3 regions of the Limnobaculum xujianqingii genome follow, and region 2 is predicted to be linked to each of the others. Evidence: predicted binding sites of a transcription regulator. Region 2 holds the regulator's gene; each other region holds the start of a gene.
What was found. The regulator PhoB, encoded in region 2, activates phosphate uptake and scavenging genes when phosphate is short. The targets are predictions, from matches to a motif close to CTGTCATAAAACTGNCNNAT.
Positions count from the first base shown of each region.

Region 1: a site for PhoB is predicted at 6,217-6,236, ahead of GOL65_RS19275 (heavy metal response regulator transcription factor). Genes of this name have one in related genera too.
Region 3: a site for PhoB is predicted at 7,612-7,631, ahead of pstS (phosphate ABC transporter substrate-binding protein PstS). Genes of this name have one in related genera too.

Region 1 is NZ_JABMLK010000002.1:1,145,504-1,155,977, forward strand. It holds gene GOL65_RS19240 (NAD(P)/FAD-dependent oxidoreductase) at 1-369, shown strand, start outside; gene GOL65_RS19245 (NAD(P)/FAD-dependent oxidoreductase) at 366-1,580, shown strand; gene GOL65_RS19250 (DeoR/GlpR family DNA-binding transcription regulator) at 1,623-2,411, shown strand; gene GOL65_RS19255 (DUF1937 family protein) at 2,557-2,907, shown strand; gene GOL65_RS19260 ((R)-mandelonitrile lyase) at 2,976-3,446, opposite strand; gene GOL65_RS19265 (carboxymuconolactone decarboxylase family protein) at 3,488-3,904, opposite strand; gene GOL65_RS19270 (heavy metal sensor histidine kinase) at 4,036-5,415, opposite strand; gene GOL65_RS19275 (heavy metal response regulator transcription factor) at 5,427-6,119, opposite strand; gene GOL65_RS19280 (alpha/beta hydrolase) at 6,384-7,439, shown strand; gene GOL65_RS19285 (flavodoxin) at 7,552-8,196, shown strand; gene GOL65_RS22505 (DUF4405 domain-containing protein) at 8,207-8,890, shown strand; gene GOL65_RS19295 (ABC transporter substrate-binding protein) at 9,006-10,058, shown strand; gene GOL65_RS19300 (substrate-binding domain-containing protein) at 10,058-10,474, shown strand, end outside.
Region 2 is NZ_JABMLK010000001.1:481,753-492,226, forward strand. It holds partial or broken gene GOL65_RS01885 (MdtA/MuxA family multidrug efflux RND transporter periplasmic adaptor subunit) at 1-451, opposite strand, end outside; gene GOL65_RS01890 (FidL-like protein) at 660-1,145, opposite strand; gene GOL65_RS01895 (hypothetical protein) at 1,142-1,588, opposite strand; gene GOL65_RS01900 (hypothetical protein) at 1,602-1,943, opposite strand; gene rdgC (recombination-associated protein RdgC) at 2,147-3,058, opposite strand; gene GOL65_RS01910 (AAA family ATPase) at 3,175-6,855, opposite strand; gene sbcD (exonuclease subunit SbcD) at 6,855-8,108, opposite strand; gene phoB (phosphate regulon transcriptional regulator PhoB) at 8,400-9,089, shown strand; gene phoR (phosphate regulon sensor histidine kinase PhoR) at 9,113-10,402, shown strand.
Region 3 is NZ_JABMLK010000001.1:2,933,628-2,944,101, reverse strand. It holds gene GOL65_RS13600 (lipase/acyltransferase domain-containing protein) at 1-1,238, shown strand, start outside; gene glmU (bifunctional UDP-N-acetylglucosamine diphosphorylase/glucosamine-1-phosphate N-acetyltransferase GlmU) at 1,763-3,133, shown strand; gene glmS (glutamine--fructose-6-phosphate transaminase (isomerizing)) at 3,346-5,181, shown strand; gene GOL65_RS13585 (alpha-amylase) at 5,347-7,365, opposite strand; gene pstS (phosphate ABC transporter substrate-binding protein PstS) at 7,736-8,776, shown strand; gene pstC (phosphate ABC transporter permease PstC) at 8,839-9,795, shown strand; gene pstA (phosphate ABC transporter permease PstA) at 9,797-10,474, shown strand, end outside.

The DNA of each region.
Region 1 (10,474 bases), on a different contig from region 2:
GGGCTGACTTCTGCTTTAGGTGTTGCCCAACATATTGCCAGTCTGTATCTGCAAAACTTTTCACCACTGTTTGAATTTAATCCACCACAAGAGATTATCTGGCCACAAATGCCGGTACTGTCTGAATACCATCAACGTGATTATCAACATGAGCACAATGGCGGCATCGTTTGTCACTGTGAGCTGGTAACCCGACGAGAAATTGAAGCGGTATTTGATTCTGATATTCCGCCAGAATGTCTGGGTGGACTATGCAGAAGAACCCGGGCCATGATGGGACGCTGCAATGGATTCTTCTGTAGCAATAAAGTGGCAGAAATTATTAACGATCGCTTTGAGAATACACTGGCTGTGGAGGTACTGAAATGAGACTAAATTATGATGCGATCATTATTGGCTCAGGACCTTCTGGCATTGCTGCCGCTACCGAACTAAAACAGCAAGGCATTAACAATATTGTGGTTTTGGAGCGTGAATCACAGGCTGGTGGCGTTCCCCGCCACTGTCAGCACGCAACTTTCGGTTTATTAAGTTTTAAACGGCCGATGAAAGGTGGTGCATTTGTAGAGAAGATTTTATCGCTTAGCGCTGGCGTACCGGTAATGACCAATACCACCGTGGTAGAGCTTCGTCCGGAAGGAAAGTTGCTGGTTTCCTGTGATAAGGGGCTGGTTGAAATGCAGGCGAAACGGGTGTTGATTGCCACCGGAGCGCGTGAAACGCCGCGTCATCCGCGTTTAGTTTCCGGATTACGGCCTCAGGGTGTATTGACTACCGGCGCATTACAACAGTTTATTTATCTTAATCGTCAGAAGCCTTGTCGTAATCCGGTGATTATTGGCAGTGAAATTGTTAGTTTCTCCGCTATCTGGACTTTACGCAATGCCGGTATTAAAGCCAGAGCGATGATTGAATCTCAGCCTCGCATAACGGCCAATCGCCCCTTGAGTCTGTTTCCTGCTGTAATGGGAGTACCGCTACATTTAAATAGCAAACTGGTTGAGATTGGCGGATTAAACCGGGTGGAGTATGTGGTGATTGAACGTAATGGTCAAACGGAACGTATTGAGTGTGATGCGGTTATTTTTACCGGGGAATTTACCGGCGAAAATACCCTGATTAGAAAAAGTCATCTCGATTTTGTTGCCAATACGGGTTGCCCGGTGGTGGATACTAACGGTCGCTGTTCTGATGCTACTTACTATGCGCTGGGTAATATGCTGCATCCTGCCGATATGGGGGACCAGTGTTACCTTGAGGGGAAAGTGATTGGTGAAGCCGTTGCCAGAGATCTGCATCAGGAGAATGTATCGACCGCTAACCGTATTACGATCCAACATGATAACCACATTTTGTTTACCGCTCCGGGCTGTGTGGATAAAAAAGCGGCCAATAGCCAGTTTAACCTGAACATTCGGGTAAAGCAGGCGATCAGTGGACAGGTCACGGTAAAAGCGGGCAGTACCATTTTATATCAGGGAAATCACCGCTGTATGCCGGGGCGGCGAATCATGTTGAAAAATGTGAACGCAGAATTGATACCGCTAAATGCTACAGAAATTAGCGTGAGTATCGTATAGTTGAGTGAAAGTTAACTACTTAATAATAGGGTACAAAAATATATGGCTGAAGGACGTTCATCTAATTTCCGGCATCAAACGATTCTGGAACAGCTATCCTCTAACGGTCAGGTATTTGTTCACGATTTAGCTGAGTATTTTAATGTTGCGCAGGAAACTATCCGCCGCGATTTGACAAAACTGGAGTCGCAAAAGTTACTGAAGAAAGTTCACGGTGGTGCAGTGAATATTCAGTCTAAATTTGAGCGAAACTTTTCTGAACGGGCCAAGGTGGCCATTGATGAAAAGAAAGCTATTGCGGTAAAAGCGGCGGGAGTGATTAAGTCTGGCGATACGCTGTTTATTGATTTTGGTTCAACTACGGTTGAATTCAGTCAAAGCGTGAAGATGATTAATAACCTGACGGTGATAACTAATTCACCGGTGATTGCCAGTATTATGCAAGAGAACCCAACCATAGAGACCATCTTAATTGGCGGTCAGTTTATTGGTTCTCAATATGCCTGTCTGGGGGCGATTGCCCTGAGAAATATCGGCGAGCTGTTTGCTGACTATGCAGTTATCGGTGTGGGAGCCATTGATGTCAATCGCGGCATCATGGACCAGAATGTTGATGAAGCTGCGGTGGCCAGAAAAATGTTGGCAAACAGCGATAAACTTATCGTATTAGCAGATTCATCAAAAGTGAATAAGCATGCGATCAATCTGGTTACCGGCTGGGAAAATGTCGATATTTTAGTTACCACCAGTAAAGATTTTAAGATTGCCGATAAAAGTAACGCGATTAAAACCAAGATTATTCTGGCTAATACCGGAAGTGATGCGGAATAGATAAATAGTATTTCGCATTAGTTAACTAACGTTTTTTGTATTCAATGTCAGGCCATTAAATAGATGGCCGGCATTCCCTTACGCCTGATTTAAGGTGTTGAATTATTATCTGACTGATTTATTTACATAATATTAAGGAACAATAATGAAGCTCTATTTTATTGCCTGTCCCTATTCAGACCCAAATCCGGAAATTGTTGAGCAACGTTTTAACCAGTGCACGGAAGTGGCGGCGAAGCTGTCATTAGCCGGATATGCGGTATATAGCCAGATTACTATGACTCATCCGATTAATGAGGTGGTCAACAAACAGGGCAAAAAGATTACCTGGACACCAATTGATGAAGCCTATATGGCGCGTTGCGATGAGCTTATTGTATTAACGCTACCGGGTTGGGATAAAAGCAGCGGCGTAGCAGGAGAGATTGAATACTTTCAATCGCGCGGAAGGCAAGTATGGACATATGATGAGTTTGCGCAAGAGTATGATATATAAACCGCGTTTTCTTGCTGCCAGTCAGTTGGTTTAAAAGAATCCACGCAATAGCGTGGATTCTTACCTTATTAACGCGGGTATTGGCTCTCGGTAACTTTTTCCATCCAGGTCACACTACTTCCCTCCAGTGATTCAGATATGGCAATGTGAACCAACGGTTGACTGGCTGATGCACCATGCCAGTGTTTAACCCCTGGCGGAATCCATACCACATCACCGGTTTTGATGGATTGAATTTCGCTGTTCCATTGTTGTACCCAACCGGTTCCGGAGGTAACCATCAAGGTTTGACCAAGAGGATGAGTATGCCAGGCCGTTCGTGCCCCGGCGTCAAAAGAGACAACACCACCGCCAATTCGGGCAGGGGAACTTCGTTGAAAGCGAGAATCTACTTTTACCGAACCGGTAAAATAATCAGCTGCGCCAATGGTGGTAGGTTGAGAACCAGCAGAGGTTACTATTACGACGCTATCTTGAGTTGCCATCGCTGTAGCAGGCAAAAACAGTGCAGTCAGCGCAATGATAATCGTTTTTATCATAATTGATTCCTGTAATGATGTTTTACTGCCCGAAAATGTATTTATTTATTTTCTTTAAAGACATCTTGGGCGATCGCAATGGCGGTAACAGAATTAGGCCAGCCGGAATAGAAAGCCAACTGAGTAATGGTTTCAACCAGTTCCTCCTGCGTTACACCGTTTTGACGTGCCAGGCGAAGATGCGAACGTAACTGATCGGGGCGATTCATGGCCACCAAAGCGCTAACCGTGATTAGGCTTCGATCTCTTTTGGAGAGCTGTGGACGCTCCCAGATATCCGCATATAACACATCATCAGTAAGCTGGGCCATTTTGGGCGCAATATCTCCCATCAGTTGCTGTGCGCGGGAAGGTGTTTTATTTGGCGTGGTGGTATCTTGTGCATAGGAATAGGGGGTGATTGAACTGGTAAATATAACCGCCGTACAAATTAACGATCGCTTAATCATTTTTTTCATTGTTCATTTCCTTTGTTATCGATGAAGTTAAATCTGGATATCAATGAAGATGAAACAATGTTACCGAATGACTGATGTCATCAGCCTGACAGCACACTGACATATTTGTCAGAAACAATATATTGATTAAATTAATCAGAATTAATTGCCAGCGTCAGGCCAAACGTATTTAAACCGTCGTGGCTACTGGCAAATACATCCCCCCGATGCATTAATGCCACTGCCCGAACAATAGAAAGTCCCAGACCATGGTGCGTATTACTACGCGTTCGCGATAAATCCATGCGATAAAAACGCTCAAACAGGCGAGCTAAATGCTCAGCAGCAATGGCGTCGCCGACATTGGTAACGGCAACAGAAGCAAACCCATTTTCCTGGCTGATAGTTATTTTAACGGTAGTGTTTGGAAAAGCATGACGGGCACTGTTTTCTAACAGATTTGCCAGTGACCGATGAAATAGTCGTTTATCGATGCGTGCTGTGATATCACCCACCACCTGAATATCGAGGTTTTTTTCAGCAAATGAGGGCTCTACATATTCTGCGGTTTTAATCGATTCTTCACGTAAGGAGACATCGGTTAGTTGTGTGGCATGTTCACCGGCTTGTGCATGAGATAGAAAAAGCATGTCATTGACGATGGATGTCATTCTTTCCAGCTCTTCCAGATTGGATTCCAGTAACTCTTCAAGTTCGTGAGTTTCTCGTTTCCGTGACAAACTCAATTGTGTTTGTCCAATAAGATTGGTGAGTGGCGTTCTTAGTTCATGAGCTACGTCTGCGTTAAAACTTTCCAACTGCTGCCATGCAACTTCCTGGCGCTTAAGCACACCATTAAACGCTACCGCCAGCTTTTGTAATTCATCCGGTAGTGTAGTGGTATCCAGACGTTGCCCTTGAGTACCGGGAGCAAGTTGATGAGCCTGCTCACTAAGATGATTGACCGGGCGCATACCAAATCTTGAAATGGCATACCCCATTAGCGCCACCAGAAAAGCACCAAAAACCGTAATCACTATCAAAGTACGGGTAAATTCGTTTAGCGTGCCCATATAGGGTGTGGAGTCAATAGTGACAACATAGCGTAATGCAGGGCGTTCTCCGGCTGCGGGAATGTCAGTAATTAACAGAAACAGAGAACAGGCATCCTCTGTGGCACCGGCAACTTTACTGAATCCATTATCTAAAGAGGCCCAGCTTACTCCCGCCGGGGCAGGCCCTCCCACCTGAAATCGAGAATCATCGCTGAGAACCCAATACTGGACGCGTCCTCCCTCGGCAGACGCGAGGTCGGTAAACTTGGTTGCCAGCGTTTGCCAGCCATCCAGCGTAGTTCTGGCTTGAATCCATGGTTCCATCAGGGAATGACGGAACAACAGCTCATTGTGCATTTGCCTTTGCAGTGAATCATGCAGAGAGCTTCTCAGCACAAGACCTGATGCGGAAACAATCAGAATGGAAGCTAAAGCAAACATCAATGCCAGTCGGCCAGAAATAGAACGTTTCATCATTAAAGTTTTCACTATTTTGCCGGGGACTCAGGTCTGGTCTCAAGAACGTATCCCATACCTCGTACGGTATGCAGTAATTTTACCGGATAGGGCGTATCTATTTTGGCTCTCAATCGTTTAACCGCGACCTCTACCACATTGGCATCGCTATCAAAGTTCATATCCCAAACCTGTTCGGCAATCATCATTTTTGACAGGATCTCCCCCTGATGACGAGCCAGAAGGCTTAACAGGGCAAACTCTTTAGCGGTTAATTCCAGTCTGTTTCCGGCCCGGGTAACTCGTCGCGCTAACAGATCGAGGTGTAAATCATGAAGTTGCAGCTGAGTAACATCGGCACCATCACTGGGGCGGCGTCTTAGTAGCGCTTGAATGCGCGCCACCAGTTCAATCAGAGAGAAGGGTTTAGGCAGATAATCATCGGCTCCATGACGTAATCCTTTAACTCGCTCATCCACTGAGCCTCGGGCAGATAGCATCAATACCGGCGTTTGCTTACAGGCTCGTAACCCTTCCAGAACGCCATAGCCATCGATTCCCGGCAACATCACATCCAGCACAATAGCATCGTAATCATATTCAAGAGCAAGATGCAGACCATCTGTCCCGTTAGCGGCTACATCGACGGTAAATCCCAGTTCACTGAGCGCCCGGTTAATGTAAGAGGAGGTTTTCTCCTCATCTTCTATCAGAAGTAATCGCATATTTGCTTCTCCCTTTACCCTTCAGGGCGATATGACATTTATTAGCACTATCTTAACTGCTCATCGCCAACATGTAGCTGACATTTTCCTGACATTTCTGTCAGAAAACTTTGGATTTTAAACTGACAGAAATGTTATCTGACGGTCATGCTGATGTCAGCCAGCGCTCTTTAGACTACCTGAAGGTCAATTTCCTTGTTTTGAAGTAACAGGGAAAGTCCCGGGAATATTCAATGGTTATTTCCATATCAGGAGGTCTTTCTAATGAAACATCACGTTTTCAGAGCAACATTATTAGCATCAATGATAAGTATTTCATCAGGCGCTGCACTGGCAGCAGACTATAAACAAAACCCCTTTACGCTAACTTATGAAGGAGCCATTACTGAAAATGTAACCGGTAAAGTTAATATTCATCCGGTTAGCTATCAGCTAAATGGCATTGATATTGCTGCCAATGTTTATACCCCGGCGAACTATGACAGCAGCAAAAAGTATCCAGCGGTCGTCGTCGCTCATCCTAATGGAGGTGTAAAAGAGCAAGTAGCGGGCCTGTATGCCCAGCGACTGGCAGAGCAGGGATATATCACCATTACTGCGGATGCTGCCTACCAGGGAGCAAGTGGTGGTTTGCCTCGTAATGTCGATAAACCAGCTCATCGTATTGAAGATATTCACGGCATGGCTGATTTTATCAGCCAGTATGCTGGTGTTGATATTGATCGCTTAGGCCTACTGGGTATTTGCGGCGGCGGAGGCTATTCGCTAAAAGCGGCACAAACCGATAAACGTTTTAGCGCCATTGCTACCCTAAGTATGTTTGATTCAGGTCTGGTAAGACGCAATGGCTATGTTGATTCCCAAATTTCTACCATACAGCAGCGGTTAAAACAGGCTTCTGATGCACGGGCACAGGAGGCCGCGGGTGGTGAGGTTATCTATACCGGTGATGCCAAATTGACGGATGAACAGATCGCTAAATTACCATTTGATTTGTATCGACAGGGGTTTGAATACTATGGGAAAACCCACGCGCATCCTAATTCCACTTTCAGATATACCCTAAGTAGCTTGCTTGACTTAATGAGCTTTGATGCCAGCAGCAATATGGATTTAATCGATAAGCCATTGCTCATGATGGCGGGTAGTAAAGCTGACTCTTTATATATGACAGAAAGCGCGTTCAGCAAGGCAATAAATGTAAAAGATAAACAGCTGTTTTTGATCGATGGCGCAACCCATATTGAAACCTATTGGCAACCGCAATATGTCAATCAGGCGATGGGAAAACTGGAGCAGTTTTTTAGCAACAATCTCTAACAGATACAACCTAATATGACTCGCTGGTGTCTGGCTGTAGCTTATTACTCTTGTTTGGCGGTGATACTCAGAACCAGCGAGGGTTAATCCCTTTTTAACATTGGTAAAGGCTATGAAAAAAATCTTCATTCTCTTGCTGGCAGTAACTTTCAGCAGCCTGAATGCTATTGCGGAACCGGTAAATAGTCATGCTCAAAGAACATTAATTGTCTATTTCTCTCAACCAGAAAACGTCAAATTAGACGGTGTAGATGGCGTATCAGGTGCGAGTATTTTACAAAAAAATGGTCAGATATCAGGTAGCACACAATATCTTGCTCAAATTATTCAACGCTATACGGGAGGAGAATTATTCCGCATTGAAACCGTTACCCCTTATCCAACACAACATGAACCGTTACTGCGCTATGCGGAACAAGAACAGCGAGATAACCGTTATCCTGAATTGAAAACTAAGATAGATAATCTGACTGATTACGACAGGGTTTTTATTGGTTATCCCATATGGTGGTACAAAATGCCGATGCCACTGTATAGCTTTTTACAGCAACATGACTTGAGTGGCAAAACCCTCATTCCTTTTACTTCACATGGCGGTAGTCGCTTCTCTGACTCTCTTCGCGAAATTAAACGCCTGCAACCTGATGCCCGGTTAGTGACTCAGGGATTGGCTATTTCCAGAGATGATGTTGCTGATGACGGCACGGTAACCAGAGTCGGTGACTGGCTGAATAAATTGACCAGCGTTCAGCAATAACAGGCTTGATATGAGAAGAAAATATCAGTGTCAGGTTCTGTCAGATGTGATTATGTTATTCATTTTATTATCGTTGATGGGGTTTCATCTGTGGAGTGAATATATCCATGAATGGCTTGGAACAATATTGTTTCTGATGGTTATGTTACATGTGGGTTTGAATACCCATTGGTTGCAGAAGCTATTTCAGGGAGAATACTGCGCTTTTCGGATCTTGCAGCTGTCAATAAATGCATTATTGCTGTTGCTGTTTTTATCCGCGGTGATAAGCGGGGTAATGCTTTCTCGACATCTATTACCAGACTTGGTTATACATAGCTCGTCCGATCTGGTCAGAAAAGTTCACATGGCTAGTGTTCATTGGCTGCAAATCATCATTGCTTTACACCTTGGTATTCACTGGAGAATGCTGGCTAATTTCTTTTGTAAGATTTGGCATATTTCACCCGTTTCTGTATTGATGACACGAATTCTTCCGCTGATTTTTAGTGTTATTGCTGTTTATGGTATTTACGCATTCATGCAGCGGGAGAGGTTGCCTTATTTGTTCTTTCAGGTCGATTTCGCCTTTTTCGATTTTGATGAATCAATGTTCTTATTCTATTGGGATTTTTTCGCGATTACGCTTTCCGGGGCTTATTTGAGCCAAATTTTGATATGGCTGATGACATTCAGGCAACGTGCAAGGCGCTAAATATTATCTGACTGGCAAAAAGAGACTAAAGTCTTCAAATAATCAAAGCGGCACTTGTTATTCAAGGTATCATTCGATATATAATAATTTATATATCGAAATGAGAGGATCTCAAATGACACTTTTATCTCCCCGTCTGGCGCTTGCCAGCCTGACTTTGCTTATCTCTTTTTCCACTTTCGCCGATCGTCAGGTTACTGACCAGATTGGCCGAACGGTAACCATTCCTGATCGGGTCGATAGGGTGGTGGTTCTACAACATCAAACATTAAACCTGTTGGTACAAATGAACGCTACCGACAAGATTGTCGGCATTCTGGCCAACTGGAAGCAGCAACTGGGTAGCAATTATGCCACTCTGGTGCCTGAGCTAAACGATAAAGCATCATTGGGTGATTTAACCCACGTGGATGCTGAAAGCCTGGTGGCGCTGAAACCACAGGTAGTTTTTGTCACTAACTACGCTCCTCAGGAGATGATCGATAAGATTAGTGCCTTGGGTATTCCGGTACTGGCTATTTCATTGCGCCATGATAATCCGGGAGAACAGTCCAAAGTTAACCCGGCCATGGATGACGAAGAGCAGGCTTATAATTTGGGCCTCAGGGAAGGCATTGAACTGATTGGTAATGTGATAAATAAACCCGAAGAAGCCAAGGCGCTGGCGGATGCTGCTTTTGCCGGTCGTCAAATAGTTACCGATCGTCTAAAATCACTGGCGGAACAACAGCGTGTACGAGCCTATATGGCCAATCCTGACCTGAGTACCTATGGTTCAGGCAAATATACCGGATTGATGATGAATCATGCCGGCGCACTGAACGTGGCGGCGGCGACGGTAAAAGGCTTTAAACAGGTTGCATTAGAACAGGTTATTGTCTGGAATCCTCAGGTGATTTTTGTTCAGGATCGTTATCCTAAAGTGGTGGATGAAATCAATAATGATGCAAAGTGGCAAACCATCGATGCGGTTAAGAATCATCGTGTGTGGTTGATGCCTGAATATGCTAAAGCCTGGGGCTATCCGATGCCGGAAGCCATTGGCTTAGGTGAGCTGTGGATGGCAAAAAAACTCTATCCGGAAACTTTCAGCGACATAGATATGCGTAAAGAAGTCGATCGCTGGTATCAACGTTTCTACCGTACTCAATATCAAGGCATTGATTGATGTTAAAAATACTGGCCGCGGGCAGTTTGCGTCGGGTGTGGGCTCCATTGATGGCGCAGTTTCAGGCTGAAACTGGCATGACATCAGAGACTCAATTTGGGCCAGCAGGATTGCTACGCCAGCGAATCGAGGCTGGTGAAACCTGCGATTTCTTTGCTTCAGCCAGTGCCAATCATCCGGCTGCATTAATCTCAGCCGGGCTTGCTTTGGGTAGCATCCCTTTTGCCTCTAACTGTTTGTGTCTGAGCGTAGCACGACGGATTACTAGCGGGAGTGATGATTGGTTATCACTATTGAGTAACCCAGAGTTACGTCTGGCAACCTCTACGCCGGGCAGCGATCCTTCAGGTGATTATGCCTGGCAACTGTTTGATAATCTGGAGCGCTATCAACCCGGTTTAGGGGAAAGCCTTAAA
Region 2 (10,474 bases):
TTAGCTTTTGATAACGAGACAAATCACGTTTGGCATTGCTCAGGGTGGCTTGCATATTCAACAGTTGGCCTTCTGCCTGAGTTAGCTGTACCTGATAAGGACGCGGATCAATTTCAACCAGTAGATCACCGGCATTCACTTCCTGACCTTCGGTAAAATGTATTGCCATAATCTGGCCATCCACCCGATTGCGTACCGTAACGGTATTGGCGGCGGTAACTGTTCCGAGTCCACTAAGGTAGCGAGGAATATTTTGTACATCCGCGGTGGCAACTTGCACTGGCGGTAGCGGCATATTACGCCGTCCACCACTGGCAGGTTGGGATGATTTGGTTGCACCCGGAGCCTGACTGGTATTACTGTTATGCCAAAACAGCCAGGCTCCGATAACAAGAATCGCGATAGCAATGAGCGGTAGTGGGCGTAATAAACGCTTAGATTGCAGTGTCATAGTTAGAGGCTCACTTAAACAGCTCAATGGTGGAGCTATTACTCTGAATTAGTTGAGAATACTGTAATTTTATCAGTATAACTGGTTCAGAGAAAAAAATGATGAAGGAAATATGGAAGTTCGGTAATGAAGCGTAAGCCGGATGTCTGTTTTATGTAATGAAAAACCAGGACAGAATCCAGCTTAGCTATAGCAGCCACAGATGGTGTTATTCACACAAGAAATAGGGCAAGGTTCCGCTGGAGAACAGGCGTTTTCCACTATTCATACGGATAATCACCAAATGGGTCGATTCATGTTGTTCGGTACTGAAGCGATAGAGATAACGTTCTCCCAGCGCTTTAGGCAAGTTATCCGTATTTTCTAAAGAAACTTGAGTAGTGTTCAAAACGTAATTATTAGTTTTATTGTAGGTGTAATCAAACTGTACTTTGCGATTGATGGTGTAATTGCTGCCATCCACCAGTAAATTTCCCATAATGATGTTGTAACCTTTCCCGTCACCATCAAAATGAAATCTCATTTCAGAGGTTAGTACGGCTTCTTTTTCTTTGTTAATTTTTTCAAATAGATAGGTAGTGTTTGCCGAACAGGTGAATTTATTGTTGCTACTGGCATAAAACAGATATAAACCAACCGCCAGTAAGGCTGTAACAATTAGTGTGGCAATCACCGAAAATTTAATATTGTTCATTTCACTTTTACCACATAGAAATTGAAGCAAGAGGCATTAGATTTATCCGGATCGCTGTCGCAGACCTGAATTGACTCCCGGCGATCGTCGGCAGGAAGGCTAAAATAGACGTTTTTAGGACTGTCGCAGGCGATAGCAAATTCATCTAACCGCTTTTTCAAATTGGCTAAGTCAGTAGCTTTTTGATTGTGAATGAAAATATCACATTTCTGGTATTTTTCCTGATGATGGTAATCAGCAAAATAGCCCGGCTTGCTGGTAAACATATCTAAAGCAAAATAGAACACAAAAATAAACAGGGCGGCAACCAACGCAATTCGGGTGTAATACCACACAAAACGGCTTTTTGGTTGCGACGCAGGGGATGAATCATTGTTGCCATTGACTGTGGCAGAATTGACCAATGACTTTTTGGCAATATACGGTTTTTTCTTTGCTGTCATCACTGAAGGTTCGTTAGCTGGTGATAACTTTTAGCTCTACATCAGTGGATAGCTGTACACCATATGAGTAAGTGGTCAGTATGGGTTCAAACTCACCTAATTGATGAAAGGCTTGAGTAATATCACTCAGTTCAGAGACAACGTCTTTAGCCGTATTTATAACGTTTTCAGATTGTTGAATTTCACTGGTTAGCTGTTCAAAAGGAACAATCTGGTAGCCACTGTCAATCAAACGCAGAAATAATCGTTTAGCATTACTACTGAGCGTGCTCAACTTCCGCGGATCGTCAAGTCGACTTAATCCACCGGTAAAAGTGTTAAACATCACTCGGTCATTAATAATATAGTTATGCAAACGTTCCCTCCGGGCACTTATTTCTCAATGGTTTTTAATCTGAGATTTGGCGCATTTTACACATTAATTCACCAGATTAAAGAGAAATAATAGTGTTACATAAAGTAGGGTTATTTCATCTGAAACAGCTAATTGTTATTTATCATACTAATAGAGATGATAACTCACCTCTATTAGCATTATCTTTTGTTTTTTAAACAATATTATTCACTGTGCTCACCACCCAATGCTTCAATTAGCTCTTCAATCAGTTGGGCAACTTCACCGGTCATCAGGGTGAAATCTGCATCAAAGCGTGCAGCATAATCTTCTTTATCGATATCCTGATTTTGTTCGCGAATAGTTTCAGTAAATTTGATTCGTTTCAAACTGCCATCATCGGCAATCACAAACTGAATACGTTCACGCCATTCCAGTGCCAGTTTGGTAACCAGTTTGCCCGCTTCAATATGCACTGCAATTTCATCACTGACCAGTTCCTGAGCCTTACAGCGAATAACGCCACCGCCTTCAAGAATTGCTTTCAGTTCAGCTTCATCCTGCAGCACAAATCCTGCTGGTGCATTGCCAGAACGAACCCATTCAGTGAGTGTCAGTTCAATAGGACTTTCCAGCGTTAAAGGTACTACTGGTAATGAACCTAAGCTTTTACGCAGCAGGGCCAGAGTATCTTCAGCGCGTTTGGCACTGGCGGCATCAACAATAATCAAACCGTTAACCGTATCAATCCACAGGCTGGTTTGATTAAAACGGCTAAATGCACGGGGTAACAGACTGTGCAGCACTTCGTCTTTTAACGCATCTTTTTCAGTCTTTTTTAGTTTTCTATGTTGTTCGGCTTCTAACTGTTCAATTTTTGCCTGTAGGGCCTGTTTGATCACCGGAGAGGGTAGAATTTTCTCTTCCTTGCGGGCAACAATTAGAATTTGATTGCCTGAGGCGTGAGTTAAGGCATCACTGTGTGATCCTAAAGGAGAGACCCAGCCTGTTTTTGCCATATCCTGGCTACCACAAGGTGTAAATGTTAATGGCTTCAGCTGCTTTTCCATCTCGTCAGCAGACAGATGGGTTTCGCGACTGAGGCGATAAATCATTAAATTCTTAAACCACAACATAGTTATTTCCATTAAAAAGAGCTGAGCTCTGTATAAACATAGCCGTCATCATAACCAATCGCAAAGCCTCTTGCTGTGATTTTGGCTAATGAAACTTATGAAATAATTAGATAATGCTATTCTTTGAACCGATCATCCAATTTACTGATACCTAATCCATTCACTTTACGAACCCGAATTTGTACCGGGATACGTTCTTTCATGGCGTCAATATGGCTGATAACCCCAATGATTTTACCGCTGGCATTCAGGTTATCTAAGGCATCCAATGCAATATCCAGCGTCTCAGCGTCCAGAGTGCCGAAACCCTCATCAAGAAACAGAGAGTCAATACTGGTTTTGTGACTAACCAGATCGGACAACGCCAGCGCCAGCGCCAGACTCACCAGAAAACTCTCTCCACCGGACAGGGTACGAGTATCCCGTAGATTATCGGCCTGCCAGGTATCGACCACCTGTAACTCAAGAGCGCCGCTCTCTTTACGCTGTAACAGATAGCGACCATGTAACCGATTTAGCTGTTGATTAGCCAGGTAGACTAAATGATCCAGCGTGAGGCCCTGAGCAAATTTACGGAACTTTGCACCATCACTGGAGCCGATTAGATTATTCAGATAGGCCCAATCATCAACCTGCTGTTGATGTTGTGCAATACGCTCTACCAATGACTGCTGATTGGTGCGGCTTTGTCGGTCATTTTCCAACTGTTGGCGGATTTCTCCCTGACGGATACCGTTAGCTTTACTCTCTGCTGCCAGTTGCGTTATCTGTAAGCTGAGATCTGCAATATTACTCACATCGGTTAGGGTTTCTGGCCGTTGAGCCTGATGCTGTTGCCGCTGTTTGTTCGCTTGATTAAACAGGGTTTGTGCCTGATGCAGTGCGTTAGTGACGGTCTCTTTAAGTTCACTAAGCTGCTGGTGTAATTCCGGAGATAACAGAGCATCCAGGAAATCGGCCTGAAGGCTGAATGGGCTTTGTTGTAACGCGGTATTAAATTCATGCTCTGCACTGTCAGTTTTTTGTTGAAGTTGCTGTTGTTGAGATAACAGGGCGGAAAGCTGTCCGCTGAGCGTCGTCTGTCTGTCGTTAAGCTGCTGCCAAACGTTTCTGCTATCGGTTACCGTCAGTTCAAGAGTTTGCTGTTGTTGCTGAAGTTGCAACATGACAGCATCGGTTTGTTTATCCCCGAATAGCTGATAGCGCTGTTGTTTGAGTTGTTCTGCCTCACGTTGACAGGTTGTAAGTTGTGTCTGGTTTTCTACCGTTTGGATATTCAGACTTTCTAACCGGGTTGTCAGTGTCGCTATCTGAGTATTCAGAGTAATTAACTGTTGCTCCAGCGTTTTTTGAGCGTTGAGGTGGCTTTGCCACTGTTGCCATTCATTTTTACGCGCGTTATACCAGCCGTCATACTGTTCTGGTTGTGGCAAGGTTAGTTCATAGTGAGTCAGCGCCGTTTGTAGTTGTTCTGACAGCGTTTGATAATCTTGTTGTAGTGATAATAGGGCCTGCCCGGAAAGCTGCTGTTGCTGAGTTTTGTTCAAAACATCTTGAGCCAGTAGCGTTACCCGCTGTTGTGCTTCCTGAGTTGCATTATGCTGTTTATTGAGAAGCTCTTTTTCTTGCAACCATTGTTGCTCGGCCAGTTCAAGTTGGTTTATCTGTTGCTGTAACTGTCTCTCTTGTTGGCGAACGCTTTCCAGATAAGATTCAAATTGCTCTGTCCCGGTAAGTGACAGGTTGATATCCAATTGTTTGCAGTGTTGTTGCCATTGCTGGCTGATGTCGTCCAGCTCCAGACTCAGATTATTCATCTCTTTGGTCAGTTGGTTTTGCCGATCGCTATGCAGAGCTATTTTGCTTTTTAACTCAATTCCTGCATCGTGTAATTGCTGAAACTCGGTTTTTAACTGATTCAGGCGCTGCTGAGTGTCCGAGGTTTTCAATGCAGTATTTTCACCCACTAATGGATGCTGGGTCGAACCACATAGCGGGCAGGGTGAACCGGGTTGCAATAGCGCTCTTTCTTGCTCAAAACGGCTAATTATCAGCTCTTGCTCGGCCAGTTTTTCTACGTTGGTCAAATGGACTTTTTTATCGCTATATTGCTGACGTTTGGTAACTAAATCTCTATCGAGCTGTTTAATCACCGTCGTGAGTTCATTTAGCTGGCTGGACCTGGCCTGATGCTGCTTAGTCACCTGTTGATAACGCTGAAACAGCAGGGAAAGTGACTGTTGTCGATCTCTGGTTTGGGCAAGATTATGCTGTTGTTGTTTTAGTCCATTTAAGTCGTGCAGGGCGCGCAATTGTTGGAAGGCGGCATCATGCTTATCAAAGCTCTGTTGCAATTGTTGCAGCTGTGTCTGATGTTGTTTTTGTGACAATGTAACTTCAGTCAGCTGTTGATTGAGCCGATCGATCTCTTTTTGTTTAAGTTCTGCTGATTGCCGGGCGTTCTGTAACTCGCTATTAATACGGGTGAGCTGATTTAGTTGCTGCTGCCACAGAGGGAGGTTTTCCCCCCAATATTGATGGTGCGAGTGATGTTGGAAATAGTCATTTAGCTCCTGCTGACGACTGAGTAGCTGAAGCTGTTGTTTTAAGCTTGCATCATGTTCGCTTTGCTGTAGTTGTAATTGTTGAACAAGGTTGGTTCGAATTAATTCAAGTTGAGTTAATTGACTGACCTTATTTCCAATCTGTAAATCCAACGGCATGACTTGGGTATTAATCAGAGTGCGGGTTAACTCATGCTGTTTAAGTTGCGATGCATGCTGCTGTTCTGCCTGTTCACGCGCCCGTAAAGCAACAGCGATCTGTTGTTTGAGTTCGGTTTCGGCCTGAGTAATGCGCGCTATTTCCTGCTGGTTATCTTGTTGTTCCTGACGCAAACGCATCAGATTAGTATGCAGGGGGCGCAGTTTTTCAGCCGGTTCACTTCGCTGTAATTTTTCAAGTTGGGGCTGTTGCTGTTGCCAATTTTGCTGAGCCAGAGTTAATTGTTGCTGGCACTGTGATTCCTGACGTAGATATTCATCTTGTTTTTCCAGCCATTGCCTGTCTGCCAGCAGGCGTTCAGTTTGCTGGGTTAGTAATTTCTCCTGAGATTGCAGTTGCCGGGCCTGTTGGGTTAGCTCCTGAGTTTGCTCTTCTGACAGCAACTGTACACTACCTAACAAAGTATGCAGGGTATCCAGCTGATTTTTAGCCTCTTTGTGGGATAGAAAAACTTGCTCAGAGATGTGACCATAAATCTCTGTGCCGGTAAGCTCTTCCAGCAATTCAGCACGCTCATTCGGTTCTGCATTAAGAAAAGCGGCGAACTCACCCTGCGATAACATCATGGACTTGGTGAAACGGCTAAAGTCTAAACCGGTGATCTGGGCAGTAAGGTCGAGTTTATCGCGAATTTTATCGGTAATAATTTTGCCATCGCGTATATAGGCCAGTTCAACCTTAGGGGTTTGCAGATTACCATCCGGGCTGCCTTTTGCCCGGCGTTGGCTCCAGAATGCCCGATAGCCAATGCCTTGAACTTCAAACTCTACCTCAGCCAGCGACTCAGCTGTGTGATGAGTCATCAGTTCATTTTGAGTTGGCGTTACATTCAGGCGAGGTGTTTTATGATAAAGCGCCAGACAAATGGCATCCAGCAGGGTGGTTTTACCGGCCCCGGTAGCGCCGGTAATGGCAAACAGAGCGTTATCGCAAAAGGGTTCTTGAGTGAAGTCGATTTTCCACTCGTCTTTCAGCGAGTTAATATTTTTAAGTCGCAGGCTAAGGATACGCATCAGACGGCTCCTCCATCAACGGGCTGTTCAGTCTGTTGTTCCATTTCCTCTACCAGCGAATGAAACAGCTGACGCACTCGTTGATGTTGCTGCCGGGTGCTTTGATTATCGTCATCATCCTGTACCAGTCTGCGTTCAAATACTTCGTTTACCGTCAGCTCTGACAGCGTCTCTTTTTCCTGGCGCTGAATGGCTTGCTGAGTGAGGGCCTTACTGCGACGCAGTAATATCACCTCGACCGGTAATTGTTCTGCCATTTGCTGTATTTGTCGCTGAAGGTCATTCAGGTAAAGGCGAGAATCCACTTCAATATCCAACCAAACGGTTTTCTGTTGTTGCCGATCGCGAAAACCTTCCAGTGCCGATTTGATTTGTTCAATGTCGCCTTTAATCAGTTGCATTGGCTGAAATTGCGGTACGGTAAGTAATGTAATTTGCGGCTCTGCCGGAGAGGAAAAATCTACCATCACTACGCTTTTTTCCTGGCCGCTTTCATCAAAGCTTAAGGGAATCGGGGAACCGGAATAACGAATATATTCTGATTTGGCGACTTTCTGTGGGCGGTGAATATGCCCCAAAGCAATATAGTCTGCCGGGGGAAATGCCTGCGCGGGAAATGCATCCAGCGTACCGATATAGATTTCACGAACAGAGTCGGAGGTGGATGCGCCAACGGTGGTTAAATGCCCGGTAACAATAATCGGTAAATGTCTGGCGTATTGTTGCTGCTTTTCTTTTGCCAGTTGGTATATCTGCTGGTAGTGCTGGCTGATTGCTTCCAGCAAAGCCTGTTGTTTTTCACTACCCGATTGGCCCGCCTGGCTGGAGAGTACATCTCTGGCTCGAATAAAGGGAATTGCACACACCAATGCACCAGGCTCGCCCTGAGCGTTATTCAAAACGATAAGCTGCTGTTCAGGCTGTTGTGCAACGCTGGCGATGACCTGAGTATTGAGGTAGGTCAGTAGTTCCCGGGATTCATTCAACATCGCAACAGAGTCATGATTTCCACCCAATACCACTAACTGACAGCCGGTTGGTTGCAGTCCCACAATAAACTGATTATAGAGTTCCCGGGCATAGCTGGGAGGAGAGGTAGTATCAAAAACATCACCCGCGACAATAATGGCATCAACCTGATGCTCTGCGACTTTTTCGGTTAACCAGCGCAAAAATTCTGCATGTTCAGCCGCTCGGCTTTTGGTAAAAAAGTATTGTCCAAGATGCCAGTCAGATGTGTGAATAATGCGCATGAATCCTCTCTGTCAAAAAATAGCCATATGGTGCGCTATGGTTATTGGGGATTATACGCAGCAGAGATGGTCAGCACTACCTTAGTGGACGCTTCTATTAACAGAAAACGTTGTTAACGTAATAAAAGTGTCATATATCTGTAGCATAATGCCAATGCACTATAATCCAGTGTACTTTAGGTTGCAGATGTATTGACAAGATTTCTGGTGTTTCTGCAACTCAAATTATTAGGGTATATAATCATTCAACTCGCATTGTGTTGAGAAAAAACAACAAAGAGCAGAGCCCGCATGATAAAACGCATACTGGTGGTTGAGGATGAAGCACCTATACGGGAAATGATTTCTCTTGTTCTTGAACAACATGGCTATCAGGCCATCGAAGCTGCGGATTTTACCGCGGCGCAATCTTTACTTATTGAACCTTTTCCCGATCTGATCTTACTGGATTGGATGTTGCCGGGCGGATCCGGCATTCAACTGATTAAATATCTGAAACGCGACCCTCTGATGAAAGCCATTCCGGTGGTGATGTTAACTGCCCGGGGAGAAGAGGAAGACCGTGTACAAGGGCTGGAGTCCGGGGCGGATGACTATGTCACTAAACCTTTTTCTCCTAAAGAACTTCTGGCGCGCATTAAAGCTGTGATGCGCCGAACGTCACCTATGACCGAACATGAATCTTTAGTATTTGATGGCTTAACCCTGGACCCATCATCCCATCGGGTTATGGCAGACGATAAGCCACTGGATATGGGACCTACGGAATACAAACTGCTGCATTTCTTTATGAGCCATCCTGAGCGGGTTTATAGCCGTGAGCAACTGCTTAATCAGGTATGGGGTACTAATGTGTATGTTGAAGATCGAACCGTTGACGTATTTATTCGTCGCTTGCGTAAGACGCTGGAAGACAGCGGTTATGACAAGATGCTGCAAACCGTACGCGGTTCAGGCTATCGTTTTTCAACTCGTTTTTAAGTTAACTGGTTAGGGACTCGCCTGTGCTAGAACGCCTGTCGTGGAAGAGAATTGTCATTGAGCTGTTGCTGTTTTGCCTTCCGGCATTGCTGTTAAGCATTTTTATTGGTCATCTGACGCTGTTACTGCTGATTTCGGCACTCTGTGCCTTGTTGTGGCATTTTTATAATCTGCTGAAGTTATCTCACTGGTTATGGTTGGATCGCAGCATTATGCCTCCACCAGGTCGGGGAAGTTGGGAACCGTTATTCTACGGCCTGTATCAAATGCAGCACCGTAACCGCCAGCGCCGTCGTGAGCTGGCTTCACTGATTAAACGTTTTCGTAGCGGTGCCGAATCGCTACCTGATGCCGTGGTATTGAGTACCGAAAGCGGACATATTTTTTGGTGTAATAAACTGGCTCAACAAATGTTAGGGTTTCGCTGGCCGGAAGATAACGGCCAGCATATTCTTAACTTGATTCGTTATCCGCAATTTACCGAGTTTATTAAACGCAAACAATTTGATGAACCACTAACGTTAAAATTCAATAAAGGTAGCTATATTGAATTTAGAGTAATGCCTTATGACGAAGGGCATATGCTGATCTCCGCTCGTGATATATCACAAATCAGGCAATTGGAAGAGGTTCGTCGTAAATTCTTCACTAACGTCAGTCATGAGTTGAAAACGCCGCTTACCGTGTTGCAGGGCTATATTGAAATGCTGGGAGATGACGATACCCGTCCGGAGATTCGCCATAAAGCGTTGACCAGTATGAAGGGCCAAACGGAGCGCATGAGCAGTCTGGTTAATCAATTACTGACGTTATCGCGTATTGAAGCCGCTCCTCGCTATGCGTTAAATGAAAAGATTAACGTGCCTGTTCTATTGGATAATCTTGCGCGTGAAGCCAATATTTTAAGTAACGGCGAACATCAGCTTCATTTTGATGTTGATACCAAATTGCAGGTGTTAGGTAATCAGGAACAGCTTTACAGCGCAATGTCCAATCTGGTGTATAACGCTATCAATCATACGCCGTCCGGAACGGATATTTATGTCAGTTGGGCATTAACGCCTCGCGGCGCTCAGTTTAGTGTGAAAGATAATGGGCCAGGCATTGAGCAACAGCATATAGCCCATCTGACCGAGCGTTTTTATCGTGTTGACCCATCGCGTTCCAGTCTGACCGGAGGCAGCGGCTTGGGACTGGCGATAGTTAAGCATGTGTTGAATCACCATGATTCCCAGTTGAGTATTGAAAGTCAGTTGGGGGTAGGCAGTGAGTTCAGATTTGTGTTGCCGGGAAGGTTGGTGGTGGGTAATTAGTTGTTTTGGCGTTTAATTAGATAACAGGCCTGTTTTAACAGGCCTTTATGAACGAAAGTTAATCGACGGGAG
Region 3 (10,474 bases), 2.5 Mb from region 2:
ACTCTTATGCCCGGTCGCAATCTATTGCGTATCAGCTACGCAAGGCCGGGCTTGGCGGCGAAGGGAAAAACCTGCCGGTAGTTTATCTGTCCGGCATTTTGGGCTCAAAGCTGTATGACCGTCAGGAGCAGGCTCAGATCTGGGGTGATTACCGGGGAGTCTTTTTCCATAAGCCACACTATGCCGGTTATGAATATGAGGACAGTGAAGCCCATCGCGCCAGAGTATTTGCTAATGAACATCTGCATGAGTTCACTATTGTTCCGGGATTAGTACATACTCTGGTTACCGCGGAGCTAAAGCAGGTTTTACAGGCAGGACTGGGCTATAAAGAGGGGCAGGACCTGTTCTTTATGGCCCATGACTGGCGGGCGGATCTTCGTTCACTGGCCGGGCGGTTGGATGAGGAGTTTGCACGGCTAAGAGCCCGGTTTGGTAACGAACAGAAAATTATATTGATGGGACAATCGATAGCCAATCTGGCTATTCGCTATTGGCTGCGAACGACTACCAGTGAAAACCGGGAGATGATAGCCAAATGGTACGCTTTTGGTCCGCCATGGCAGGGTACTTATCATGCACTATCAATGATGGAGACGGGGTACTATCCGGGAACCCGACTGTTCCACGGTTTTTCTGCTGATGAGGTTACCAGCTACCCCAGCGCTTATCAGTTGTTGCCTTCCCGGCCCGAAGTTGTGGATATTCAGGGCAAACCTTTAACCGGTTTTGATATTTATAGCCCTGAATGCTGGCAGGAATACCGTATGGGGCCTTATCGGGCATCGGGAATTGATATAACTCCTGTTTGCCAGCGCGCCAGAGAACAGCTTGGACAAAACTTACAAAAAGCCCGTGAGCTGGCGGCCAGTATTGAAGGGATTTCCACATTGGAGCAAGCGATTCCTCAGGTGTGGTTCTTAAGCGATAACAATACCGCTGTAAAAACTGCCGTCTACGATGGTCATCGTTGGTACTTTGAAACCAAGGCTATTCAGCGTGATATCCCGCAGCTGGCTTCACAAGTGCTGGAACAGGGAGACGATCACCTGCCATTAAGTGGTTTATTGTCTCAACGTTGCGGGCCTGTGATTCGCGATGGGCACCATCAACCCTGGGGAGAAAGTTTTGTCTATATCAGCAAAGCCAGAACCCATCGGGCATTAATCAACCACACACCAAACTTACGGTCTTTGGCTTTTGATTTGGCGGTAGAAAGAGAAAGGTTTCAGAGGTAATAACACATACCGCTCAATAGTTAATCAGAGGGAGACCTTTCCGTTGGGGTCGACTTGGCGTAAGCCAACGAAGTGCCCCTAGGAAAGGTAGGCCCGATGCGTACTAAATCTAAGTATATGGCCCTTCCGGCCGAGCACAATTATTATGTTCGCTCAGTGAGTTTACGGCCGGAATATCCACCAAAATTAAAATAAACATGTCTGCCTGACACCCTCACCACTCATACACCCCTGTTACTTTAACAATAATCATCTAATTCACCCTTTTCTTCACTTTTTAATCATCTTGATACGCGTTGAAAAAAAAGTGGTTTATCACAGGTGGTAACACGTTATTATTCACCGATAGCGGCTAAAAATCTGTCTCCGAATGCCGACAGTTTTTCAGCTATTTTCTGGTAAAGCTGGGTTTTTCATCAACCCTTGTGCCACAAGGCTTATCGGCATTTTTTGATGAAAAATAAGTAGCATTTTTGTTACTAAACAGGTTTACTTTCGCCAATCAATTTTTTAGCAGGTTGTTTATGTCAATGTCTCAACTTAGCGTAGCTATTCTTGCCGCTGGCAAGGGTACACGGATGTATTCAGATCTTCCAAAGGTACTGCATCTTTTAGCCGGTAAGCCAATGGTGCAACATGTCATTGATACCGCATCTAAACTGGGTGCCCAACAGGTTCATTTAGTTTACGGACACGGTGGCGACCTGCTGAAGAAAACGCTGTCCGATCAGCCAATTAACTGGGTATTACAAGCAGAGCAGTTGGGTACTGGCCATGCAATGCAACAGGCTGCACCCTATTTTGCCGATGATGAAAATGTCCTGATGCTGTACGGCGATGTGCCACTTATTTCAGAAGATACCCTGCGTCGTTTAGTGGCAGCCAAACCGGTTGGCGGCATTGGCCTGTTGACCGTTAAACTGGATGACCCAACCGGATACGGCCGTATCGTACGTAAAGATGGTCAGGTGATTAGTATTGTTGAGCATAAAGATGCCAGCGAAGAGCAGCATAAAATCAATGAGATAAACACCGGTATTCTGGTTGCCAGTGGCAAAGATTTAAAACGCTGGTTAGGCAAACTGAATAATAACAATGCACAGGGCGAATATTACATTACTGATGTTATCGCTCTGGCTTATGAAGAAGGCAACCGCATTGAAGCGGTACATCCTTCCCGTTTGAGCGAAGTTGAAGGGGTAAACAACCGCCTGCAACTGTCTCGTCTTGAACGCGTCTATCAGTCAGAACAGGCAGATCGCCTATTACTGGCGGGTGTGATGCTAAACGATCCTTCCCGTTTTGATTTACGCGGTGAACTGATTCATGGCCGTGATGTGGTGATCGATACTAACGTTATCATTGAAGGTCGTGTAGTCCTTGGGGATCGAGTACGTATTGAAAGCGGCTGCGTGTTGAAAAACTGCGTTATTGGTAATGACAGCGTGATAAGCCCTTACAGCGTCATTGAAGATTCTGAGATGGGTGTTGGCTGTACCGTTGGTCCATTTGCTCGTTTACGCCCTGGTGCACAGCTTGAAGATGAAGCGCACGTTGGTAACTTCGTTGAAATGAAGAAAGCGCGTCTGGGTAAAGGTTCTAAGGCGGGACATCTTTCTTACCTTGGTGATGCGGATATTGGCGATCGGGTTAATATCGGTGCCGGTACCATTACCTGTAACTACGACGGTGCAAATAAGTTTAAAACCATCATCGGTGACGATGTATTTGTTGGATCTGATACCCAACTGGTTGCTCCGGTTACCGTTGCTAAAGGTGCCACCATTGGTGCTGGTACCACTGTCACTCAGGATGTGGGTGAAAATGAGCTGGTGATTAGCCGGGTCAGACAGCGTCAGATTTCCGGTTGGAAAAGACCAGAGAAAAAGAAATAACTCAATAAGTGATGGAGCGGTGTTAAATACCGCTCCATGGCTATTTACTGTTTTGCTATGGTTTTTTTGATCCAGTGACCAGAGAGACGATAGCAAAACATAATAATCCCCAACTCTACAGGCTCGGGGAGGCCGGAAAAACCGGCAACAAAAAGGTCAAGGGCATCGCAGAATCAGGATATCCTCCGGTTCTTAAATCAGGAATATAAACGATGTGTGGAATTGTTGGTGCAGTAGCACAACGAGATGTAGCTGAAATATTGTTAGAAGGTTTACGTCGTCTGGAATACCGCGGGTATGACTCTGCGGGCCTGGCGGTTATTGATGAAGCCCACAACCTACAGCGTGTTCGCCGTTTGGGTAAAGTGAAAATGCTGAGTGACGCCGTGGATGAATATCCACTGTCTGGCGGTACCGGTATTGCACATACCCGCTGGGCTACTCATGGTGAGCCTTCAGAAACTAACGCACACCCTCACGAATCAGGTTTTATTGCCGTAGTACATAACGGCATTATTGAGAACTATGAGCCTCTGCGCGATGCGTTGAGAGAGAAAGGTTATGTCTTTACTTCTGAGACTGATACCGAAGTTATTGCCCATCTGGTGCATGAAGAGCTAAAAAACAACAGTGAACTTAGCCTGCTGGAAGCGGTACAGCGCGTACTGAAAGTACTGCGTGGTGCTTACGGCACGGTAATTATCGATCGTCGTAATCCTGACGTTTTGGTGGCAGCCCGTTCAGGTAGCCCAATGGTAATTGGTTTAGGCTTGGGAGAAAACTTCATTGCCTCTGACCAGTTAGCGTTGCTGCCGGTTACCCGTCGCTTTATCTATATGGAAGAAGGCGATGTTGCCGAAGTTACCCGCCGTTCGGTAACTATCTTTGATAAAGCGGGAACGCTGGTGGATCGTCCATCCATTGAATCAACCAGTCAATATGATGCCGGTGATAAAGGTATTTACCGTCATTACATGCAAAAAGAGATTTATGAACAGCCTTTGGCAATTAAAAACACCCTTGAAGGGCGTATCAGCCATGGTCTGGTAAATCTGGAAGAGCTTGGCCCATCAGCTACTGCGCTGTTAGAGAAGGTTGAGCATATTCAAATCGTTGCCTGTGGTACTTCTTACCATTCAGGGATGGTTGCCCGTTATTGGTTTGAAGCGATTGCTGGTGTGCCTTGTGATATCGAAATTGCTTCAGAATTCCGTTATCGCAAACCGGCGGTACGTAAAGGTAGCCTGCTGCTGACGCTGTCTCAGTCTGGTGAAACCGCCGACTCTCTGGCTGCATTACGCCTGTCAAAAGAGCTGGGCTATTTGGGTTCTCTGGCTATCTGTAACGTGAGTGGTTCATCACTGGTTCGTGAATCAGATATCGCACTGATGACTCGTGCCGGTGCTGAAATTGGCGTGGCTTCAACCAAAGCCTTTACCACTCAGTTAACCGTACTGCTGATGCTGGTTGCCCGTTTAGGTCGTTTACATGGCATGTCAGAAAAAGCAGAACGCGATATTGTTCATGCTCTGCAGGCTCTGCCTAACCGTATCGATCAACTTCTGTCTCTGGATAAAGCCATTGAAACTCTGGCGGAAGGCTTCTCTGAGAAGCACCATGCCTTGTTCCTCGGCCGTGGCGATCAGTACCCTATCGCAATGGAAGGTGCGCTGAAGCTGAAAGAAATTTCCTATATTCATGCTGAAGCTTATGCCGCCGGTGAGTTAAAACACGGTCCTCTGGCACTGATTGATGCGGATATGCCGGTAATCGTGGTAGCACCTAATAACGAACTGCTGGAAAAGCTGAAGTCGAATATTGAAGAGGTTCGTGCTCGCGGTGGTCAGCTGTATGTGTTTGCCGCAGAAGATGCCGGATTCAGTGATTCCGAAGGCATGACCATTATTCCATTGCCTTATGTGGAAGAGCTGGTAGCTCCAATTTTCTATACTATTCCGCTACAGTTGCTCTCTTATCACGTTGCGTTGATTAAAGGGACTGACGTTGACCAGCCGCGAAATCTGGCGAAGTCGGTAACCGTAGAGTAATTAATAGTAAGCCCTGTGGACCAACAACAACGATCTCTATAGGGCAATAGCGTTATAAACGAAGTCAATCCGGTATGCTGTTCAAAAAGCATACCGGATTTTTTTATGGCTAAATCAACGCAGCCGTCAGGCAAGTTACAGGTGTTGTATGCCATCCATTCTGAATTACTGGTTCCCCGCCCAGACAACCATCACTTTGTCGTCTGCGGATTCACGGCTAAAGCCGTAGCCTTGTTTCATGCTCAGTGTGTTTTGTTTACCCGCACCAATTGCCGGATGACGAGCGCGAAATTGACCGATTTTCTGCCAATGAGAGAGCGTGGCGATATTTTGCCCCCAATTCATGTCCGAACGCGTTCCCTGAAGTGGGTCAGAACCTGTCGGGCCAAACGGGCGCTCCGTTTCATCACCATAGAAAATCTGTACCGTACCCGGCGTCAGCAGCAGTAATTCAGCTGCACGCTGCCCTCCTTTGCGGAACAAGCGAGTATCGTGGGAAGAAAGATAGCTAAGAACGTTAAAATCCTGCAATTTGGTCGCCATTTGCTGCCAGGTGAGATCGATGTTTGCGAGACAATCTACCGCTTTTGCCGCCTGCTCCTGATAATCAAAATTGATCATTGCGTCAAAACCGCTGTTGTAATAGTCGCTTTTCATCACGCCATGGCCCCAGGCTTCTCCGGTCATCCAGAACGGCGCATCATCCATCTTTTTGTCTGGATTGGCTTTTTTCCATTCAGCCAGCGCAGCAACAGATTGTGTTTTCAACTGCTGCCAGCTTGCCTTTTCAACGTGTTTTGCGGTGTCCACCCGAAAGCCGTCGATACCATAATCACGTACCCATTGGCTAAGCCAGTGAGTCAGATAGTTTCGCACGGTATAACCCGCTATCTCTTTGGCGTGGGTATCGGGTTTATGACGGTAAAAGACCGGTAAGTCCGCAGGTTGCGTAGATTCTGTTTTTAAATCAGGCAGGAAAGCCAACGACATGGTTAAGTCATCAAAACCTGGGGTGTCGTAATTGCCAATATCAGTACGAATCCAGTTTTTACCCCACCAGTTTTGCCAGTCCGTACTGTCGCTAAAGTTGATGTAATCATTGAAGGAGTGCCAACTTTGGCCTGGGCCTGGCTTCCAGTCAGTCCAATGTTTACCGAGCGTTTTAGTCAGTTCGTCGCCTTTAAGATACAGGGCGCCAAATTGATATTCCTGCATGTCGGCAAGCGTTGCGTAACCTGTGTGGTTCATGACGATGTCGAATAAAACACGTATACCGCGTTTGTGGGCTTCATCCACCAGTGTGCGCAACTCATTTTCAGTACCCATATTGGCATCGAGTGTTGTCCAGTCCATGGTGTAGTAGCCGTGGTAGGCATAATGCGGGAAATCTCCTTTTGTACCGCCACCAACCCAGCCGTGAATTTGTTCCAACGGTGAGCTAATCCACAACGCGTTTACCCCCAGTTGCTGTAGATAATCGAGTTTTTGCGTTAAGCCAGCCAGATCGCCACCGTGGAAGGTACCGATCTCTTGCATGCCGTCTTTATGGCGGCCATAGCTGTTATCGTTGTCTGGATTACCATTTACAAAACGGTCGGTCAGAACAAAGTAGACCGTGGCGTTATGCCAGCTAAACGTTGAGGCTTGTTGTGTGGCAGCGGATTCCAGAAGTAACAGACCGTTACTGCTCGCCGCAGGCATCAGGGTAATTTGGCCTTGTTTGACTGTTGCTGTTGAGCCGCTGTAGAAATCGCGTACTTCACTGCCTTCGGCGAAAGTTTTACTGACGTCTACCGTTAGCGGTTTACCATCCCATTTCGGGCACTGGCGGGTGATATCAACTGGTGCTGCTTGCGCCTCGTTATTGACACTCAGAGTCAGTGTCGGAGTACCGCTGCGCGTGTCGATCTGTACGCGATAATCGCCTTCACGAAATAAGCGCCAGATGGGAGCTTCTCCTGCGCATGGTTTTAGTGAAAGTGCCTGATTAAGTTTGATTGATTCCGCGGGCTGCCAGCACGCTTGATCTGATTTGAGATTTAATGGCAGCGAGCCCTTTTCAAGCTTTGTTTCACTGATAAACAAGCCTGGACTTTGTTGTTTAAACTCAGGCATTCCGGGTACCGTCCAGGCAGCTTGCACCAGCCCGGGAAACAGCAGAAACAGTAGAGGTAGCTTTTTCATAAGGTTAATCCCATGATTATCTTTTATTCAGTTTGGCATTGTTTTAATTAATTGAATTCCCCCCAAAAAGAAATAATAGAGGAGGAGATAATAGGGTGAGTGATGGCGTTATCAGTTTGCGAAAATAGGCTATAGCAATTGCACACTTTAATGTTTTTTCTGCCACAGGACGTTTGTAGGTAACATCACATTCAGGATAAAATTATTTTTATCAAAAATATCATTAAGTTAAATCGAAATTCCCCACTGTCATAAAACTGTAACCTGGTTGACATTATACTGTCACTAAACGGTCTTATCTTTGCGCTTGTACTCATCACCAGTCTGATTATTAACGATACAGAGCCAATAAATTCCTTTAGGAGGAATGATGAAACTGATACGTACAACTATTGCTTATGGTATTGCAACAGCCGTTTCTCTGACAACTCTGTCAGCATTTGCGGCAGAGAATATTACCGGTGCTGGCGCTACCTTCCCTGCACCTGTCTATGCCAAATGGGCGGACAGCTATCAAAAAGAGAGCGGTAATAATATCAATTACCAAGGGATTGGTTCATCCGGTGGCGTTAAGCAAATTAATGCTAATACAGTAGATTTTGGTGCGTCAGATGCTCCTCTGGATGATGAGAAGCTGGCTAAAGACGATTTGTTCCAGTTCCCAACCGTTATTGGTGGTGTGGTACTGGCAGTGAATGTTCAGGGAATTAAATCAGGTGAACTGACGCTGGATGGAAAAACCCTGGGGGATATCTACCTGGGTACGGTGAAAAAGTGGAACGACCCGGCAATAGCGAAACTGAATCCGGGCGTCAAACTGCCTGAGCAGGATATCGCAGTGGTGCGTCGTGCTGATGGTTCCGGTACTTCTTTCGTGTTCACTAGCTATCTGGCAAAAGTGAATGCGGACTGGAAAGACCAGGTTGGGGTTGGTTCTACCGTTAAGTGGCCTGTGGGTTTAGGTGGTAAAGGCAATGATGGTATCGCAGCCTTTGTTCAGCGTTTGCCGGGTTCCATTGGTTATGTGGAATATGCCTACGCCAAGCAAAATAATCTGGCCTATACCAAGTTGATATCAGCAGATGGTGAAGCGGTAAGCCCGACGCAACAATCGTTCAGCGCGGCGGCTAAAGGCATCGACTGGTCGAAATCTTTTGCTCAGGACCTGACTTTCCAGAAGGGTAAAGACGTATGGCCGATTACTTCAACCACATTTATTCTGGTACATAAAACCCAGAAAGATGCCAAACGTGGTGCAGAAGTACTGAAGTTCTTTGACTGGGGCTACAAAAAAGGCGGTTCTCTGGCAACGGAGCTTGATTATGCTGTACTGCCAGACACCGTGATTGAACAAGTTCGTGCAGCCTGGAAAACACAGGTTAAAGATAGCAGCGGTAAAGCGCTCTATTAATCATTCCTAACCGCCCTCTTCCCTATACCGGAAGAGGGCCGTATATATGAAAGAGAGACTCAATGGCGGTACATAAGCCGGTAATGAAAGCTCCGGGAAAACAGGGTGATATTATTTTCGGCGCGCTGGTTAAACTGGCAGCGCTGATTACCCTTTTATTATTGGGCGGCATAATCATCTCTCTGGTTATTGCATCATGGCCCAGCATTCAAAAATTTGGCATCAGCTTCCTCTGGCATAAAGAGTGGGATGCGCCAGCCGATGAGTTTGGGGCGCTGGTTCCTATTTACGGCACTATCGTAACCTCTATTATTGCGCTACTGATTGCGGTACCGGTAAGTTTTGGTATCGCGCTGTTCCTGACTGAACTCTCACCTAAATGGTTAAAACGCCCGTTGGGTATTGCCATCGAGCTATTGGCGGCGATTCCCAGCATTGTTTACGGTATGTGGGGGCTGTTTATCTTCGCTCCGCTGTTTGCCGAATATTTTCAACAGCCGGTGGGAGATGTGGTGGCAAACATCCCTATCATCGGTACGCTGTTTTCTGGCCCGGCATTTGGTATCGGTATTTTGGCCGCCGGTATTATTCTGGCCATCATGATTATTCCTTATATCGCCGCAGTAATGCGCGACGTGTTTGAGCAAACGCCAACGCTGTTAAAAGAGTCCGCTTACGGCATTGGTTGTACTACCTGGGAAGTGATCCGCAATATTGTGCTGCCTTATACCAAAAATGGTGTGATTGGCGGCATTATGCTTGGGTTAGGCCGCGCCTTAGGGGAAACCATGGCGGTTACCTTCATTATTGGTAACACTTACCAGCTGGATAGCTTCTCCCTGTATATGCCGGGCAACAGTATTACCTCTGCACTGGCTAATGAGTTTGCTGAGGCTGAATCCGGCTTACATACCTCAGCGTTGATGGAACTGGGATTAATTCTGTTTGTTATCACCTTTATTGTGTTGTCCCTGTCTAAATTAATGGTTCTCAGATTAAACAAGAATGAGGGGCGCTAAGATGACCACTATCGATAAATTTGAAATCGCTTCTTTTGATGCCGGTCGCAGACGTATGCAGTCATGGCGTCGTCAAAAAAACCGTATTGCGCTATTCATTTCGATGATGGCCATGGCTTTTGGCCTGTTCTGGTTAATCTGGATTCTGTTTTCAACCATTACTAAAGGCATCGACGGTATGTCGATGGCGCTGTTTACCGAAATGACACCGCCACCGAATACTGCCGGTGGTGGATTAGCTAACGCCCTTGCAGGTAGTGGCTTGCTGATTTTATGGGCGACGGTGATTGGTACTCCGTTGGGTATTCTGGCGGGTATCTATCTGGCGGAATACGGGCGTAAGTCAATCTTTGCTTCCACCGTGCGCTTTATTAACGACATCTTATTGTCGGCTCCTTCCATCGTGGTTGGTCTGTTTGTTTACACCATTGTAGTCACGCAGATGGAACGTTTTTCCGGTTGGGCTGGTGTCATTGCGCTGGCGTTATTACAGGTACCGATCGTTATTCGTACCACCGAGAATATGTTACGGCTGGTGCCCGACAGTCTGAGAGAGGCCGCTTATGCATTGGGAACGCCTAAGTGGAAGATTATCTTGTCACTGACGCTGAAAGCTTCTCTTTCAGGCATTGTGACCGGAGTGCTGTTAGCCATTGCCCGCATTGCCGGGGAAACCGCT